4 regions of the Pseudomonas sp. 1928-m genome follow, and region 4 is predicted to be linked to each of the others. Evidence: riboswitches for the same ligand, from Rfam matches in the RefSeq annotation. Region 4 holds a riboswitch; each other region holds the start of a gene.
The links. A riboswitch is a leader RNA that binds a small molecule or an ion and turns the genes downstream of it on or off. The one in region 4 is predicted to bind cobalamin.
Positions count from the first base shown of each region.

Region 1 (3,316 bases), on a different contig from region 4:
CCGGATGCAATCCGGGGAGCCTCGGAGAACATTCCCCGGATTGCATCCGGGCTACGGGTTACGTTGAGCCGAACCATGTTTGGGCAGTTTCCGGCGCTTCGGGTAAACTGCCGCATCTTTTACACCTATAACGATCTGCCTGATGCCGACGACCTTCCACGAGATTCCCCGTGAGCGCCCGCTGACGCCCCTTCTAGACCGCGCCAACACGCCGGACGAGCTGCGCCGTCTGGGCGAAGCCGAGCTGGAAACCCTGGCCGACGAGCTGCGCCAATACCTGTTGTATACGGTCGGGCAGACCGGCGGGCATTTCGGCGCGGGCCTCGGCGTAATTGAGCTGACCGTGGCCCTGCATTACGTCTTCGACACCCCAGATGATCGCCTGGTGTGGGACGTCGGCCATCAGGCCTACCCGCACAAGATCCTCACTGGCCGCCGCGAACAGATGGGCAGTCTGCGGCAAAAGGACGGCATCGCCGCCTTCCCGCGGCGCTCGGAAAGTGAGTACGACACCTTTGGCGTTGGCCACTCCAGCACCAGCATCAGCGCGGCATTGGGCATGGCGATTGCGGCGCGCATTCAGGGTTCGCGGCGCAAGGCCGTAGCGGTGATTGGCGACGGCGCCCTGACCGCAGGCATGGCCTTCGAGGCGCTGAATCACGCCAGCGACGTCAACGCCAATATGCTGGTGATCCTCAACGACAACGACATGTCGATCTCCAAGAACGTCGGCGGGCTGTCCAACTACCTGGCCAAGATCCTTTCCAGCCGCACCTACGCCAGCATGCGCGAGGGCAGCAAGAAAATCCTCTCGCGCCTGCCGGGTGCCTGGGAAATCGCGCGCAAGACCGAAGAACACGCCAAGGGCATGCTGGTGCCCGGCACCCTGTTCGAGGAGCTGGGCTGGAACTATATCGGCCCCATCGACGGCCATGATCTGCCGACCCTGCTTGCCACCCTGCGCAATATGCGCGACCTCGACGGCCCGCAGTTTCTGCATGTGGTGACCAAGAAGGGCAAGGGCTTCGCCCCAGCCGAAGCCGACCCGATTGGCTATCACGCCATCACCAAGCTGGAGCCGATCAACGCGCCAGCCGCACCCAAGCAAGCCAGCGGCCCAAAATACTCCAGCGTATTTGGTCAATGGCTCTGCGATATGGCCGCGCAGGACCCACGCCTGGTCGGCATTACCCCGGCGATGAAAGAAGGCTCGGACCTGGTGGCGTTCAGTGAACGCTACCCCGAGCGCTATTTCGACGTGGCCATCGCCGAACAGCACGCCGTGACCCTCGCGGCCGGCATGGCCTGCGACGGTGCCAAGCCGGTGGTGGCGATCTATTCGACCTTTCTACAACGCGCCTATGACCAGCTGATTCATGACGTGGCCGTGCAGCACCTCGATGTGCTGTTCGCCATCGACCGCGCCGGCCTGGTCGGCGAAGACGGCCCGACCCACGCCGGCAGCTTCGATATTTCCTACCTGCGCTGCATCCCCGGCATGCTGGTGATGACCCCGAGCGATGAAAACGAGCTGCGCCGCATGCTCACCACCGGCCACCTGTTCAACGGCCCGGCGGCGGTGCGTTATCCGCGCGGCAGCGGCCCGAATGCCGCCATCGAAGCGGGCCTGGAGCCACTGGACATCGGCAAGGGCGTGGTTCGTCGCCAAGGCAGCAAAACGGCCCTGCTGGTATTCGGTGTGCAGCTCAGTGAAGCGCTCAAAGTTGGCGAAGCACTCGACGCCACGGTGGTCGATATGCGCTTTGTCAAACCACTGGACGAAGCCCTGGTGCGCCAGCTGGCCGCCAGCCACGAGCTGCTGGTGACCATCGAAGAGAACAGCGTAATGGGCGGAGCTGGCAGCGCGGTCAGCGAGTTCCTCGCCCACGCCAGCATCCTCAAGCCGGTGCTGCATCTGGGCCTGCCGGACTATTACGTCGAGCACGCCAAACCGGCGCAGATGCTCGCCGAATGTGGGCTGGATGGCGCAGGTATCGAAGCCGCCATCCGCGCGCGTCTCTCCAGCCTTTCTGCATGAATACCGCTCATCCAGAGCTGAGCCAGGCTTGCTTGTAATTCATTCAACCGCGCATTAAGGTGCGCGGCGTTTTACTTCCGCCAAGGTGCGCCCCTTCCATAGTGAAGCGGCGTTAAACGGGAAGCCGGTGCGTTCTTTACGAACCATCCCGGCGCTGCCCCCGCAACGGTAATCGACCGCAGAGCCGTTCTGCACGTCGCCTCAACGCCACTGGATTATCCCGGGAAGGCGAGGCGGCGCACGTCGAGAGCCCGGAGACCGGCCTTGCTGGATGTGACTGGTGTTGCGGAGGGCATCACCGTCAAGCTCAGGCTGCGCCCGCGCGCCCGTTCTTGCCCCTGCCCTTCTCAAAAGTCGTTCGACCTTTTGAGGATCTTCTCAGTGAATCTGTCCCGTCTTGCCCTCGCCGTGGCCCTTGCTCCCGGCCTTAGCCTGGCCAACGCCGCCATCGAGCTGCCGCCGCTGGTGATTACCCGCGCCACCCCACTGCAAACCCCGGCCCCGGCCAGCGTCCGGGTGATCGACCGCCAGCAGATCGAAGCCAGCGCCGCCAGTTCGCTGGTCGATGTATTGCGCGGCGAAGCCGGGCTGCAGGTGCGCGACGTGATCGGCGATGGCAGCCGCGCCACCTTCAGCCTGCGTGGCTTTGGCGAAAACGCGGTGAACAACACCCTGATTCTGGTCGATGGCCGCCGCCTCAATCAGCCGGCACTCGCCGGCGCGGATCTGAGCAGCGTGCCACTGAGCAATATCGAACGCATCGAGATTATCCGTGGTGCCGGCAGCGTGCTGTATGGCGACCAGGCGGTGGGTGGGGTGATCAATATCATCACTCGCCAACCCAGCGACAGTGAGGCCTATATCGAAACCACTCGTGGCAGCCATGACCTCGAAGCCTTTCGCGGCCATCTGGCGCAGTCCCTGGGAGGCGGCTTCTCCACCTTCCTCAGCGGCGAGTCGCGCACGGCCGACAACTACCGTGACCACAACAACGCCAGCTACAGCAACGCCTTCGCCCGCCTGCGCTATGACCACGATGGCGGCCATGCGCTCTACGAATACCAGACGGTGGACGACGAGCTGCTCTACCCCGGCAGCCTCAGCAGCGCCCAGCGCCGCGCCGACCGCAAGCAGAGCACCTCCAGCGACTGGTTCGACAGCAAGACCCAGCTGCACCGCCTCGCCCTGCAACAGCAGCTGCACGACAACCTCGCCGCCAACCTCGATTACAGCCACAGCGATCAGGACGGCATCGGCTCGTCCTGGGGCAGCCGCTAC
Region 1 is NZ_JARIXO010000002.1:442,120-445,435, forward strand. It holds gene dxs (1-deoxy-D-xylulose-5-phosphate synthase) at 143-2,038, shown strand; cobalamin riboswitch at 2,105-2,320, shown strand; gene P3C18_RS11540 (TonB-dependent receptor) at 2,420-3,316, shown strand, end outside.
Region 1: linked by a shared signal. The riboswitch ahead of P3C18_RS11540 (TonB-dependent receptor) and the one ahead of P3C18_RS04900 (energy-coupling factor ABC transporter permease) in region 4 are both predicted to bind cobalamin.

Region 2 (3,316 bases), on a different contig from region 4:
GCTGACAGACCCACAAGTACAAGATTCTTATTTTGCAGCGTGGGCTGTCGAGAGCCCTTCGAGTTATAGATTACGCCAGGCGTTTATCCAGAGTCGTAAGCAAACCGAACCGCTACTTGAGCATCACTATCGTGCTATGGGGCTAGATCAGGCAAAAGCCAGGTCGTTGGCAAATAAAGTCATGGGGTTGGTCTACATGCGCGCTGCGGGGGCATTTCCTGGCTCCAGCTCATTTAGCACTCGCCCTAAGCAATTGTCGGCTCTGGCTACTGCAGCTAATGCGCCAATACTTGAAGCTGAGCAAGTAGCTGCTGCATTGGATGAGGAACCGGCCGCCGAGGATATTGATCAAGCGTTGAAGCTGGCTCTTTCTCGTAATGCGCCATTAGCGATTATTCAGATGCTAGCCGAGCGTCTCGATAGTCTTGATCGTGGCGACGAGTCAGCACTGTTCTTTGCCCTGAGTAATCGTGACGCGTTGATCTATTTGTTGGATAAAGGAGCGTCGATTAATTATGCCAATGGCTTTGGTAAAACTGCTCTGTTCTATGCCATCGAGAATGCTCAGCCTGAAGTAGTCAGCTTGTTGCTTGAGCGTGGTGCTGATCCCAATCGCTCGTATAAAAGTATTGAGGAGATAGAGCGTGAGCCTTGTGTATATGACATAAAGCATGGCCTCCGCACTCCGTTGATGCATGCTGCCCAGCATGCAGATTTGGCCGTTATGGCACTGTTGATTGAGGCTGGCGCACGTCTACGGGATTTAGACTCCCTCGGTTGGAGTGCGCTGGATTATGCGGTAACCCATGAGCGGTCGGAGAATGCAAATTACTTGCGTAGCAAAGGGGGCTGAGTGTGTGAGTGCAACAGGGCAGTCAGCTCGCTTAGGTACTATTAAAGACTTTTCACTGCATCTCGGTTTGACGCTCCGGCACCAACTCTCTACCCTTCGCGCCTTGTAACAGGTGCCCCCGACGCTGTGCGTGCGCGGGGTGAAACTGGGAAGTCGGTGCGTTGTGCATTTACGCCAACTATTCCGACGCTGCCCCCGCAACGGTAAGTGAGTCAAACGCCGCTATTGCCACTGTGCTCAAGCATGGGAAGGCGCGGTATAGAACCGCAAGGTTCGCTCACAAGCCCGGAGACCGGCCTGTTGCAGTCCACGGCATCGCGGAGGGCGATGGCTGGCGTGTGGTTTGCCCTATGCGCAGGCCCGCGCTGTCCCTATCCCCGCGTGCTTTTTCCAGCCAGATCGCCCTGTGGCGGTGGAGCAGCGCGATGACTGAATCGATTGAACGTGACGCCCGGCACAAGGCGCGCATGGCCCGCAAGAAAGCCCTGATCGATGAAAAGATTGCCCAGGCCCAGGACGAGTACGGCCTGCTGCTGGTGCACAGCGGCAATGGCAAGGGCAAGAGCAGCAGCGCTTTTGGCATGGTCGCCCGCGCCCTGGGTCACGGCCTCAAGGTCGGCGTGGTGCAATTTATCAAGGGGGCGGCCAGCACCGGCGAAGAAACCTTCTTCCGCCGCTTTCCCGATGAAGTCAGCTACCACGTAATGGGCGAGGGCTTTACCTGGGAGACGCAGGATCGCCAGCGCGATATCGATAAGGCCCGCGAAGCCTGGGCGGTGGCGGCGCAGCTGCTGAATGACCCGGCCATCGGCCTGGTGGTGCTCGACGAGCTGAATATCGCCCTGAAATACGGCTATCTGGAACTCGACGCGGTGCTCGCCGACATCGAAGCGCGGCCGTTGCTGCAGCATGTGGTGGTAACCGGTCGCGGCGCGCTGCCGGGGATGATCGAGGCGGCGGATACCGTCACCGAGATGAGCCTGATCAAGCACGCGTTCAAGGCCGGGGTTAAGGCGCAGAAGGGGGTCGAGTTTTGACCAGCGCTCGTTCATGCCCGGCGTTATTGATCGCCGCACCGGCTTCCGGCCAAGGCAAGACTACGGTGACCGCCGCCTTGGCGCGTTTGCATGCGCGTCAGGGCAAGCGCGTGCGGGTGTTCAAGTGTGGCCCGGACTTTCTCGACCCGATGATCCTCGCCCGCGCCAGCGGCGCGCCGGTGTATCAACTCGACCTGTGGATGGTCGGCGCCGTGGAGAGCCGCAAGCTGCTCTGGGAAGCCGCAGGTGAAGCTGATCTGATTCTGATCGAAGGGGTGATGGGCTTGTTCGATGGCACGCCGTCTGCGGCCGACCTGGCGCGGCACTTTGGTGTGCCAGTGCTGGCGGTGATCGACGGCTCGGCCATGGCGCAGACCTTCGGTGCTATGGCCCATGGTCTGGCGACCTTTCAGCCTGATCTGCCGTTCTCCGGGGTGCTCGGCAACCGGGTTGGCAGCACGCGGCACGGCGAGATATTGCGCGACGCGCTGCCGGCCTCGATCCGCTGGTACGGCGCCTTGCCGCGCAGCGCCGAAGTCGGTTTGCCGAGTCGCCATCTGGGTCTGGTGCAGGCGGGTGAGCTGGTCGACCTGGATGCGCGCCTGGACGCCGCCGCTGATGCCTTGGCCGCCAGTGCCGATACCAGCCTACCGCCGCCGGTCAGCTTTGCCGCACCTGAGCAGGCAAGGCCCGCGCGGTTGCTTAATGGCGTGCGGATTGGCGTGGCGCGCGACAGCGCCTTTGCCTTTCTCTATCAGGCCAACCTCGATCTGCTGCGCGAGCTGGGCGCTGAATTGACGTTCTTTTCCCCGCTCAGCGATCAGCAACTGCCCGATATCGACAGCCTGTATCTGCCCGGCGGCTACCCAGAGTTGCATCTGCCCACGCTTGAGGCCAACCAGCCCATGGCCGCGTCGATTCGCGCGCACCATGCAGCCGGCAAGCCGATTCATGCCGAGTGCGGCGGCATGCTCTATCTACTCGACAAACTGACCGACAAACAGGGCGCCAGCGGGCAGATGCTCGGTTTGTTAAGTGGCGAGGCGAGCTTGCAACCGCGCATGACCGCCATGGCCTTGCAACAGGCTGAGCTGCCGGAAGGGTTGCTGCGCGGCCACAGTTTCCACTACTCGGCGCTAAGCAGCGCACTGCAACCGCTGACCCGTGGCGAATGCCCGAACTACAAGCGCACCAGTGAGGCGGTCTATCGCCAGGGCCGAATGACCGCCTCCTATATCCACTTCTATCTGCCGTCCGATCCGGCTGCAGCTGCCGCGCTGTTTCTGCCCGGAGCGCCGGCATGAGCGAGCAGGCCTTCAGCCTTGAGGAGCGTGCGGCGGTGTATCGCGCCATCGCTGAGCGCCGCGATATGCGCCATTTCAGCGGTGGTGAAGTGGTACCGGAGCTGCTTGCGCGATTGCTCGAA
Region 2 is NZ_JARIXO010000004.1:62,983-66,298, forward strand. It holds gene P3C18_RS14155 (ankyrin repeat domain-containing protein) at 1-853, shown strand, start outside; cobalamin riboswitch at 947-1,169, shown strand; gene cobO (cob(I)yrinic acid a,c-diamide adenosyltransferase) at 1,279-1,890, shown strand; gene P3C18_RS14165 (cobyrinate a,c-diamide synthase) at 1,887-3,194, shown strand; gene bluB (5,6-dimethylbenzimidazole synthase) at 3,191-3,316, shown strand, end outside.
Region 2: linked by a shared signal. The riboswitch ahead of cobO (cob(I)yrinic acid a,c-diamide adenosyltransferase) and the one ahead of P3C18_RS04900 (energy-coupling factor ABC transporter permease) in region 4 are both predicted to bind cobalamin.

Region 3 (3,316 bases), 860 kb from region 4:
GTGCGCGCCCGTGGTGGCGAGCTGGTGGTGTTTGCCGACGAGCAGGCCGGTATGAGCAATGGCGAGGGCACCCACGTGGTGAACATGCCGCATATCCACGACGCCCTGGCGCCGATCCTCTACACCATTCCGCTGCAACTGCTGTCGTACTACGTCGCCGTGCTCAAGGGCACCGACGTCGACCAGCCGCGCAATTTGGCCAAGAGCGTCACGGTTGAGTAAGCAGGAGCCAGCTGATGCGGCGTGAAGATATAAAGAGCAAGCAGGCGCAAGGCGTGCTCTTTGATACCCATATCATCGCCAACCCGGCCAATACCCGGGAATGGATCGTGCTGTTGAAGAAAGGCGCAGGCACCAGCTTCTTTCTGGTCGATGACCAGGAGCAGGTGGAGTCCTTCGCCGACCTCAATGGCCTGATCGAAGAGCTGCGCCTACTCGGCATCAAGGGTGCGGAAATTCATCTCTAAGCTAGTCGTCCGCTGACCTGAACAGGTGCCGATGCTCGGCGTTGTACAGCGCCGAGTCGGCGAACTGTTCGGCGTGCAGCACGCGGCCGACGAGGATCAGCGCGGTGCGGCGAAAGCCTTTGGCGCGCACCTGTTCTTCGATGGTGGCCAGGGTGCCGCTGACCCAATCCTGATCCGGCCAGCTGGCGCGATGGACCACGGCAATCGGGCAATCCGCGCCGTAATGCGGCAGTAGCTCAGTGACGATCTTGCTCAGATGCATCACGCCCAGGTGGATGGCCATGGTCGCGCCGTGGCGGGCCAGGTCGCCCAATGCCTCGCCCGCTGGCATATTCGACTTGCTCGCGTAGCGCGTGAGAATCAGCGTCTGCGACACCTCGGGCAAGGTCAGCTCGCTTTCCAGCAGGGCAGCGCAGGCCGCAGTGGCGGTCACCCCGGGGATGATCTCGAAGGCAATGCCCAGCCGGCGTAGGTGGCGGATCTGCTCGCCAATCGCGCCGTACAGCGAGGGGTCGCCGGAGTGCACGCGGGCCACATCCTGGCCTTTGTCATCGGCTTGGCTAATCAGCTCGATGATTTCATCCAGATGCAGCTCGGCGGTGTTGATCACCTGCTCGGCGTTATGGCCTTCGAGCACTGCTGCTGGCACCAGCGAACCGGCATAGAGAATCACCGGGCAGCTGCGTAGCAGGCGCTGGCCTTTGACGGTGATCAGCTCGGGGTCGCCGGGGCCGGCGCCGATAAAGTAAACGGTCATGACAGATCCTTGGGTGCAATCGACGCCAGCGCACAGGTGGCGCTGGCGTTGCGGGTTTTCTCGCCGAGCAGACGGGCCGGTTGGCCGCTCAGGCGTTCCGCCAGGGCCAGGGCGCAGGGTTCGGCGACGGCAGGACTGCCGGTGGCGGTCAGGGTGAGCGACGAACCTTGCACTAGGAGCTGATAGGGCAGCAGTTCTTCCGCACTAAAACAGCTCAACCGCAAACCGAGGCGCTGAGCCAGTGCCAGCAGGCCCGGCTCGGCACGTTTATGCGCGATGCTGGCCAGCCCGGCCAGGTTATCCACAGTCAGGCCGTGCGCCTGCAGGCTGTGAACCAGCAATGTGGATAAATCTTCAACGCTGCAGCCGCTGCGGCAGCCAAGCCCGGCGACCACTTGAATAGTGGCCGCGGGACGAGTATCGGCAGGGCTGGGCATCATCTAAGAGCGCTCGGTGTGTGCAGCGGCGTAGCTCAACATGGCGGCCGGCAGTGGTCAACCGTGATTGACCGGCCGCCATGGCCTGCGTAGCCTTGTCGCGTTCGAGGTTCTTCGTGGGCATGCCCACGAAGCTAAGAGGGAACAAGGTTGATGCCTTGGCTGCCCCCGCAACTGTAAACGACTCGTACCCTTGCGTTGTTCTGCCGCCCAAGCGCTGCAGCACAACAGCCACTGCGTCAGCGCGGGAAGGCGAAGGGAGTAGCCGGTGTACCTACGCCAGCCCGGTCGTGAGCCAGGAGACCTGCCTCGTCACGTTTTCGACAACCGGGCGGGGTGATCCGGTGGTGTTGGCTGACGCCCCGTGGCTGTCATGTCTGTGCCGCCTCCTGCTCGTCTTTCTTTCGACGTCACGCAGGACTCGCCATGCAAACCCTCGCCAAACTTCCCGTCACCATCGTTACCGGCTTTCTCGGCGCCGGCAAAACCACTCTGCTGCGGCACATGCTCGGCCACGCCGACGGGCGGCGCATTGCGGTGATCGTCAACGAATTCGGCGAGCTGGGCATCGACGGCGAAATCCTCAAGCAGTGCTCCATTGGTTGCAGCGAAGAAGAAGCCAACGGGCGCATCTTCGAACTGGCCAACGGCTGCCTGTGCTGCACCGTGCAGGAAGAATTTTTCCCGGTGATGCGCGAGCTGGTGGCGCGTCGCGGTGAGCTGGATCATATCCTTATTGAAACCTCCGGCCTGGCACTGCCCAAGCCGCTGGTACAGGCCTTTAACTGGCCGGAAATCCGCAACTCCTGCACCGTGGATGCGGTGATCACCGTGGTCGACAGCCCGGCCGTGGCAGCCGGCACCTTCGCCGCCTTCCCCGATCAGGTTGATGCGCAGCGCAAGCTCGACCCGAATCTGGACCACGAATCGCCGTTGCACGAGCTGTTCGCCGACCAACTGGCCAGCGCCGACCTGGTGATCCTCAACAAGGCCGACCTGCTCGACGCCGCCGCCCTGGCTGCGGTGCGTGCGGAAGTGGCCGAGGAGCTGCCACCGGCGGTGAAAATCATCGAAGCCCATGGCGGCGAGCTGCCGCTGGACGTGCTGCTGGGCCTGAACTGCGAGACCGAGCTGCATATCGAGGGCCGAAAGACCCACCATGATCTGGAAGGCCATGAAGACCACGATCACGACGAGTTCGCCTCGTTCCACGTGGAACTGCCTGAAGCCGAGGAAGCCCGTCTGCTGCAAGCGCTGAAGGATGCGGTCAGCAAACACGGCATTCTGCGTATCAAGGGTTTTGCGGCGATTCCCGGCAAGCCGATGCGTCTGCTGCTGCAAGGCGTTGGCCAGCGTTTCGATAAACACTTCGACCGCGCCTGGCAGGCCGATGAGCCGCGCATCACCCGCCTGGTGGTGATTGGCCAGACACTGGATCAGGCCGTCATCGAAGCCGAGCTGCAAGCAGCGCTGGCCTAAATATGTGGGAGGGGCTTTAGCCGCGAGCCTTATAGGGCCTGTCGCGGCTAAAGCGGTTCGCCGCCCGACCCCTCCCACAGGTGAATTGCCCATGCATCTATTACGCACCCAGCCCGGCAGCCAGCTGCCGGTCGACAGCATCGCCGACCTCGGCCAGACCCCGGCCGAGCTGGTGA
Region 3 is NZ_JARIXO010000001.1:247,394-250,709, forward strand. It holds gene glmS (glutamine--fructose-6-phosphate transaminase (isomerizing)) at 1-222, shown strand, start outside; gene P3C18_RS01095 (hypothetical protein) at 237-467, shown strand; gene cobM (precorrin-4 C(11)-methyltransferase) at 469-1,224, opposite strand; gene P3C18_RS01105 (cobalamin biosynthesis protein) at 1,221-1,664, opposite strand; cobalamin riboswitch at 1,752-1,988, shown strand; gene cobW (cobalamin biosynthesis protein CobW) at 2,088-3,140, shown strand; gene cobN (cobaltochelatase subunit CobN) at 3,232-3,316, shown strand, end outside.
Region 3: linked by a shared signal. The riboswitch ahead of cobW (cobalamin biosynthesis protein CobW) and the one ahead of P3C18_RS04900 (energy-coupling factor ABC transporter permease) in region 4 are both predicted to bind cobalamin.

Region 4 (3,316 bases):
CGTGGTGTGCCGACCATTATCGAGATGGTCGCGCTGACCCGCTTCGACTGCATGATCGGCTCCAGCGCGCTGATGCGTCAGGCCCTGACCCAGGCCGCACACCACTGCGCCCATCGCCAGGTTGGCGGCCGTGTACTGAGCGAGCAGCCGCTGATGCAGAACGTACTGGCCGATCTGGCTCTGGAAAGCGAAGCGGCGCTGGCGCTGACCATGCGCATGGGCAAAGCGCTGGACAATCCGCACATTGATCAGGAAGACAAGTTCGCCCGCTTGGTTACCGCCGTAGGCAAGTATTGGATCTGCAAACGCGCGCCGGCCATGATCAACGAGGCCGCCGAATGCATGGGTGGCGCCGGGTATGTCGAGGACACCATCCTCCCAAGGCTGTACCGCGAAGCACCGGTCAACTCGACCTGGGAAGGCTCGGGCAACGTGCAGTGCCTGGACGTGCTGCGCGCCCTGTCCAAGGAGCCGGGCGTGCTCGATGCGCTGTTCGCTGAGTTGGGCGATGGCCATGGTGATGCGCGGCTGAAATCCCATATCACGCAACTGCAGGCGGATTTTCGCGATACCGCAGATATTCAGTACCGCGCCCGTCAGCTGACTGAAGACGTAGCCCTAGCGCTGCAAGCCAAGCTGCTGTTGGAAGCCGGCAATGCGCCAGTGTCCGATGCCTTTATCGCCAGCCGTCTGGGCGGGCAGGGCGGTCGGGTCTACGGCACCTTGCCGCGTGGGCTGGATGTTGACGCGCTGGTGGCGCGCAGCACGCCGCATTTGATCTAAGGCGTCGAGCATGCACGCCAGTCTTTTTCAGCAGTTACAGGCCTGGCTGGCCGGTGATATCGGTGCGGACTACGGTATCTCTCAGCTGCAGGCCGCAGCCGGAGTGGCGAGCTTCAGCAGTCAGCCGCCGGCTGTGCACTTCAATCCGCTCGGCGGAGTGCACGGCGGCTACACCGCCACGCTGTTCGATGCGGCGCTGGGGCTGGCGGTGTATTCGCAGGCCAGCGCCGAAGAGGTCTATGTGACCGCCAGCCTGCAGGTAAATTACCTGCGCCCGATTGGTCTTGCGGCTTTGCCGCTCCGCACCGAAGCCCGTGTGCAGCAGCGCGAGGGGCGACAGGTCGCAGTGCAGGCCACGCTGCATGATGCTCAGGGGCAGCTGTGCGCCAATGCCAGTGGCGTCTTCACCTGCTTGCGTCATACGGCGTAAGGCGCCTGGCTCTGTCATTTCTCTTAGCCGCCGGGTAAGGTGGCCGCCGATGGTTCCGGTTCGCATTTATGCGACTGGATGAAAAGGGAACAGGGTGCGGCGCACGTCGCCAATGCCCTGGCTGCCCCCGCAACTGTAAACGGTGAATAACGCCCAGATGCCACTGACCGCAAGGTCGGGAAGGCGGGCGCAGTGTCAAGCCGTGAGCCAGGAGACCTGCCATCGAAGCCGGGCGCTTATGCCCAATCCCTCAATCCAGATCATCGCGCGGTGGGCGCGGTACAGGAATCTCTATGCACATCGAACCCGAAGTCGTTACTGGCGCCAAACTCTTTCTTAGTTATGCAACCGCCGCAGGTGCCTTTGGCCTCACGGCCAAGCTTGCCCTCGACAGCGTACGCAGCAACGGTGGCGCTGCCGCCCTGGCGCTGCGTAGCCTGCTGACCACTGCCCTGGTGTTCTGCTTCTTCGAGGTATTGCCGCATCACCCCGTGGGCGTCTCCGAGGTGCATCTGATTCTGGGCTCGACGCTGCTTCTGCTGTTCGGTGCCGGTGCCACGGCTATCGGTCTGGCGCTTGGCCTGTTGTTGCAGGGTTTGCTGTTTGCCCAGTTTGACCTGCCGCAGTACGGCATGAACGTCACCACGCTGCTGGTGCCGCTGTGGGCTATCAGCCTGCTGGCCAAGCGCATCATCGCGCCGGGCACCGCATACGTGGACCTCTCCTACAAGCAGGCGCTGGCGCTGTCGACGGCCTATCAGGGCGGTATCGTTGCCTGGGTCGGCTTCTGGGCGTTCTACGGCAACGGCTTTTCTGGCGAGAACCTGGCGGCGGTGGGCAGCTTCGGTTTGGCCTATATGAGCGTGATCCTGATTGAGCCACTGGTTGATCTGGGTGTGCTGGCCGCCGCCAAGGCGCTGTCGGCTTATAGCCGCGGGCCGTTGTTCAACGCGCGTCTGCACCAGCCGGCCTGATCACTTAGCGGCGACGCTGCCAGATCAGCTTGCCGGTATTGCTCTCAGTGACCAGGTACTGGTCACTGAAGCGATAGTAGGCGGCAGGCTGGTAGTCACTGCGGCCCTGCATCTGCACCTCCAGCAGGCCGTTGTTGCTCTGCCAGCGGCCGCTGTATTGCAGCTCGCCAGGGCTGTCGTAGTTCCAGTCGGCGCCACCTGCCACGCTGCGTGTCCATTGCGAAACGCTGCCGTCATCACTCAGTTGCAGAATCATCTGGGTGGTCATCGAGGCAAAGCTGGCGCCGCCGCTGTTGATGATCTTCTCGTGCACCCAGGTGCCGATCAGCGCCGGGTCGCGTGTTGCGTTGCTGCTCGGGTTGCTACTTGGCGTGGCCGCTGCAGCACTAAGGTTTTGCCGGTGGAACAGCGCCTTGCGCTCCAGGGTTGCCCCAGTCGTCGGATTGCGCGCGGCGATATGGGTGTTGAGCACGCCGTTGGCGTAGGTGGCATTCATATTGGCGATCAACTGCCCGGATTGCGCTTCGCTGATCTGCGCGCTGAGCAGCTGACCGTCAAAGCTGCCGCTGATCTGCAGGCGCAACCTGCCGCCCTCCACATATTCCCCCGTGACCTGCTGGCCCTGGCTGCGCAGGTGCATCTCGGCTGGCTGGCCGTCCAGCGTGGTCAGGTAATGGCCGTCCAGGCTATCGGCCAGCAGAACACTGGGTAACAGGCACAGCACAAGAGTGAGCAGGGCGCGCGGCATGCGTTTTCCTCTAGATAATTGGGTTGCTGAAGATTAGCTGTTGTTGCTTGACCTGGGTGCCGCCCCGCACTTGCAGACTGGCAACGCAGCTTAATAGAGAGGAGCGTTGCCATGACCCGCGAACAAGCCTTCTGGCAGGAATACCAATTGGCCCGCGCCCAGCGCGGCCTTGACCCCGCCGCCGAGCTGCGCCATCTGGAGCGGGCGCATATTCTCGGCCAGCGCTATTTCAGTGAACACCTGCGCAGCCACCTATGGATGCTGGCCTGGGCTTGGCGTCAGCGTGACTGGGCCGAGGGTCTGGCGCAACTGCTGCGCATCCCCGGCAGTCTTGGCTCATTGCTGGGGCTGTTTCCCTTGGGTAATCCGGGTACACGCCGG
Region 4 is NZ_JARIXO010000001.1:1,106,544-1,109,859, forward strand. It holds gene P3C18_RS04890 (acyl-CoA dehydrogenase family protein) at 1-783, shown strand, start outside; gene P3C18_RS04895 (PaaI family thioesterase) at 794-1,213, shown strand; cobalamin riboswitch at 1,247-1,452, shown strand; gene P3C18_RS04900 (energy-coupling factor ABC transporter permease) at 1,507-2,187, shown strand; gene P3C18_RS04905 (hypothetical protein) at 2,192-2,935, opposite strand; gene P3C18_RS04910 (DUF3703 domain-containing protein) at 3,047-3,316, shown strand, end outside.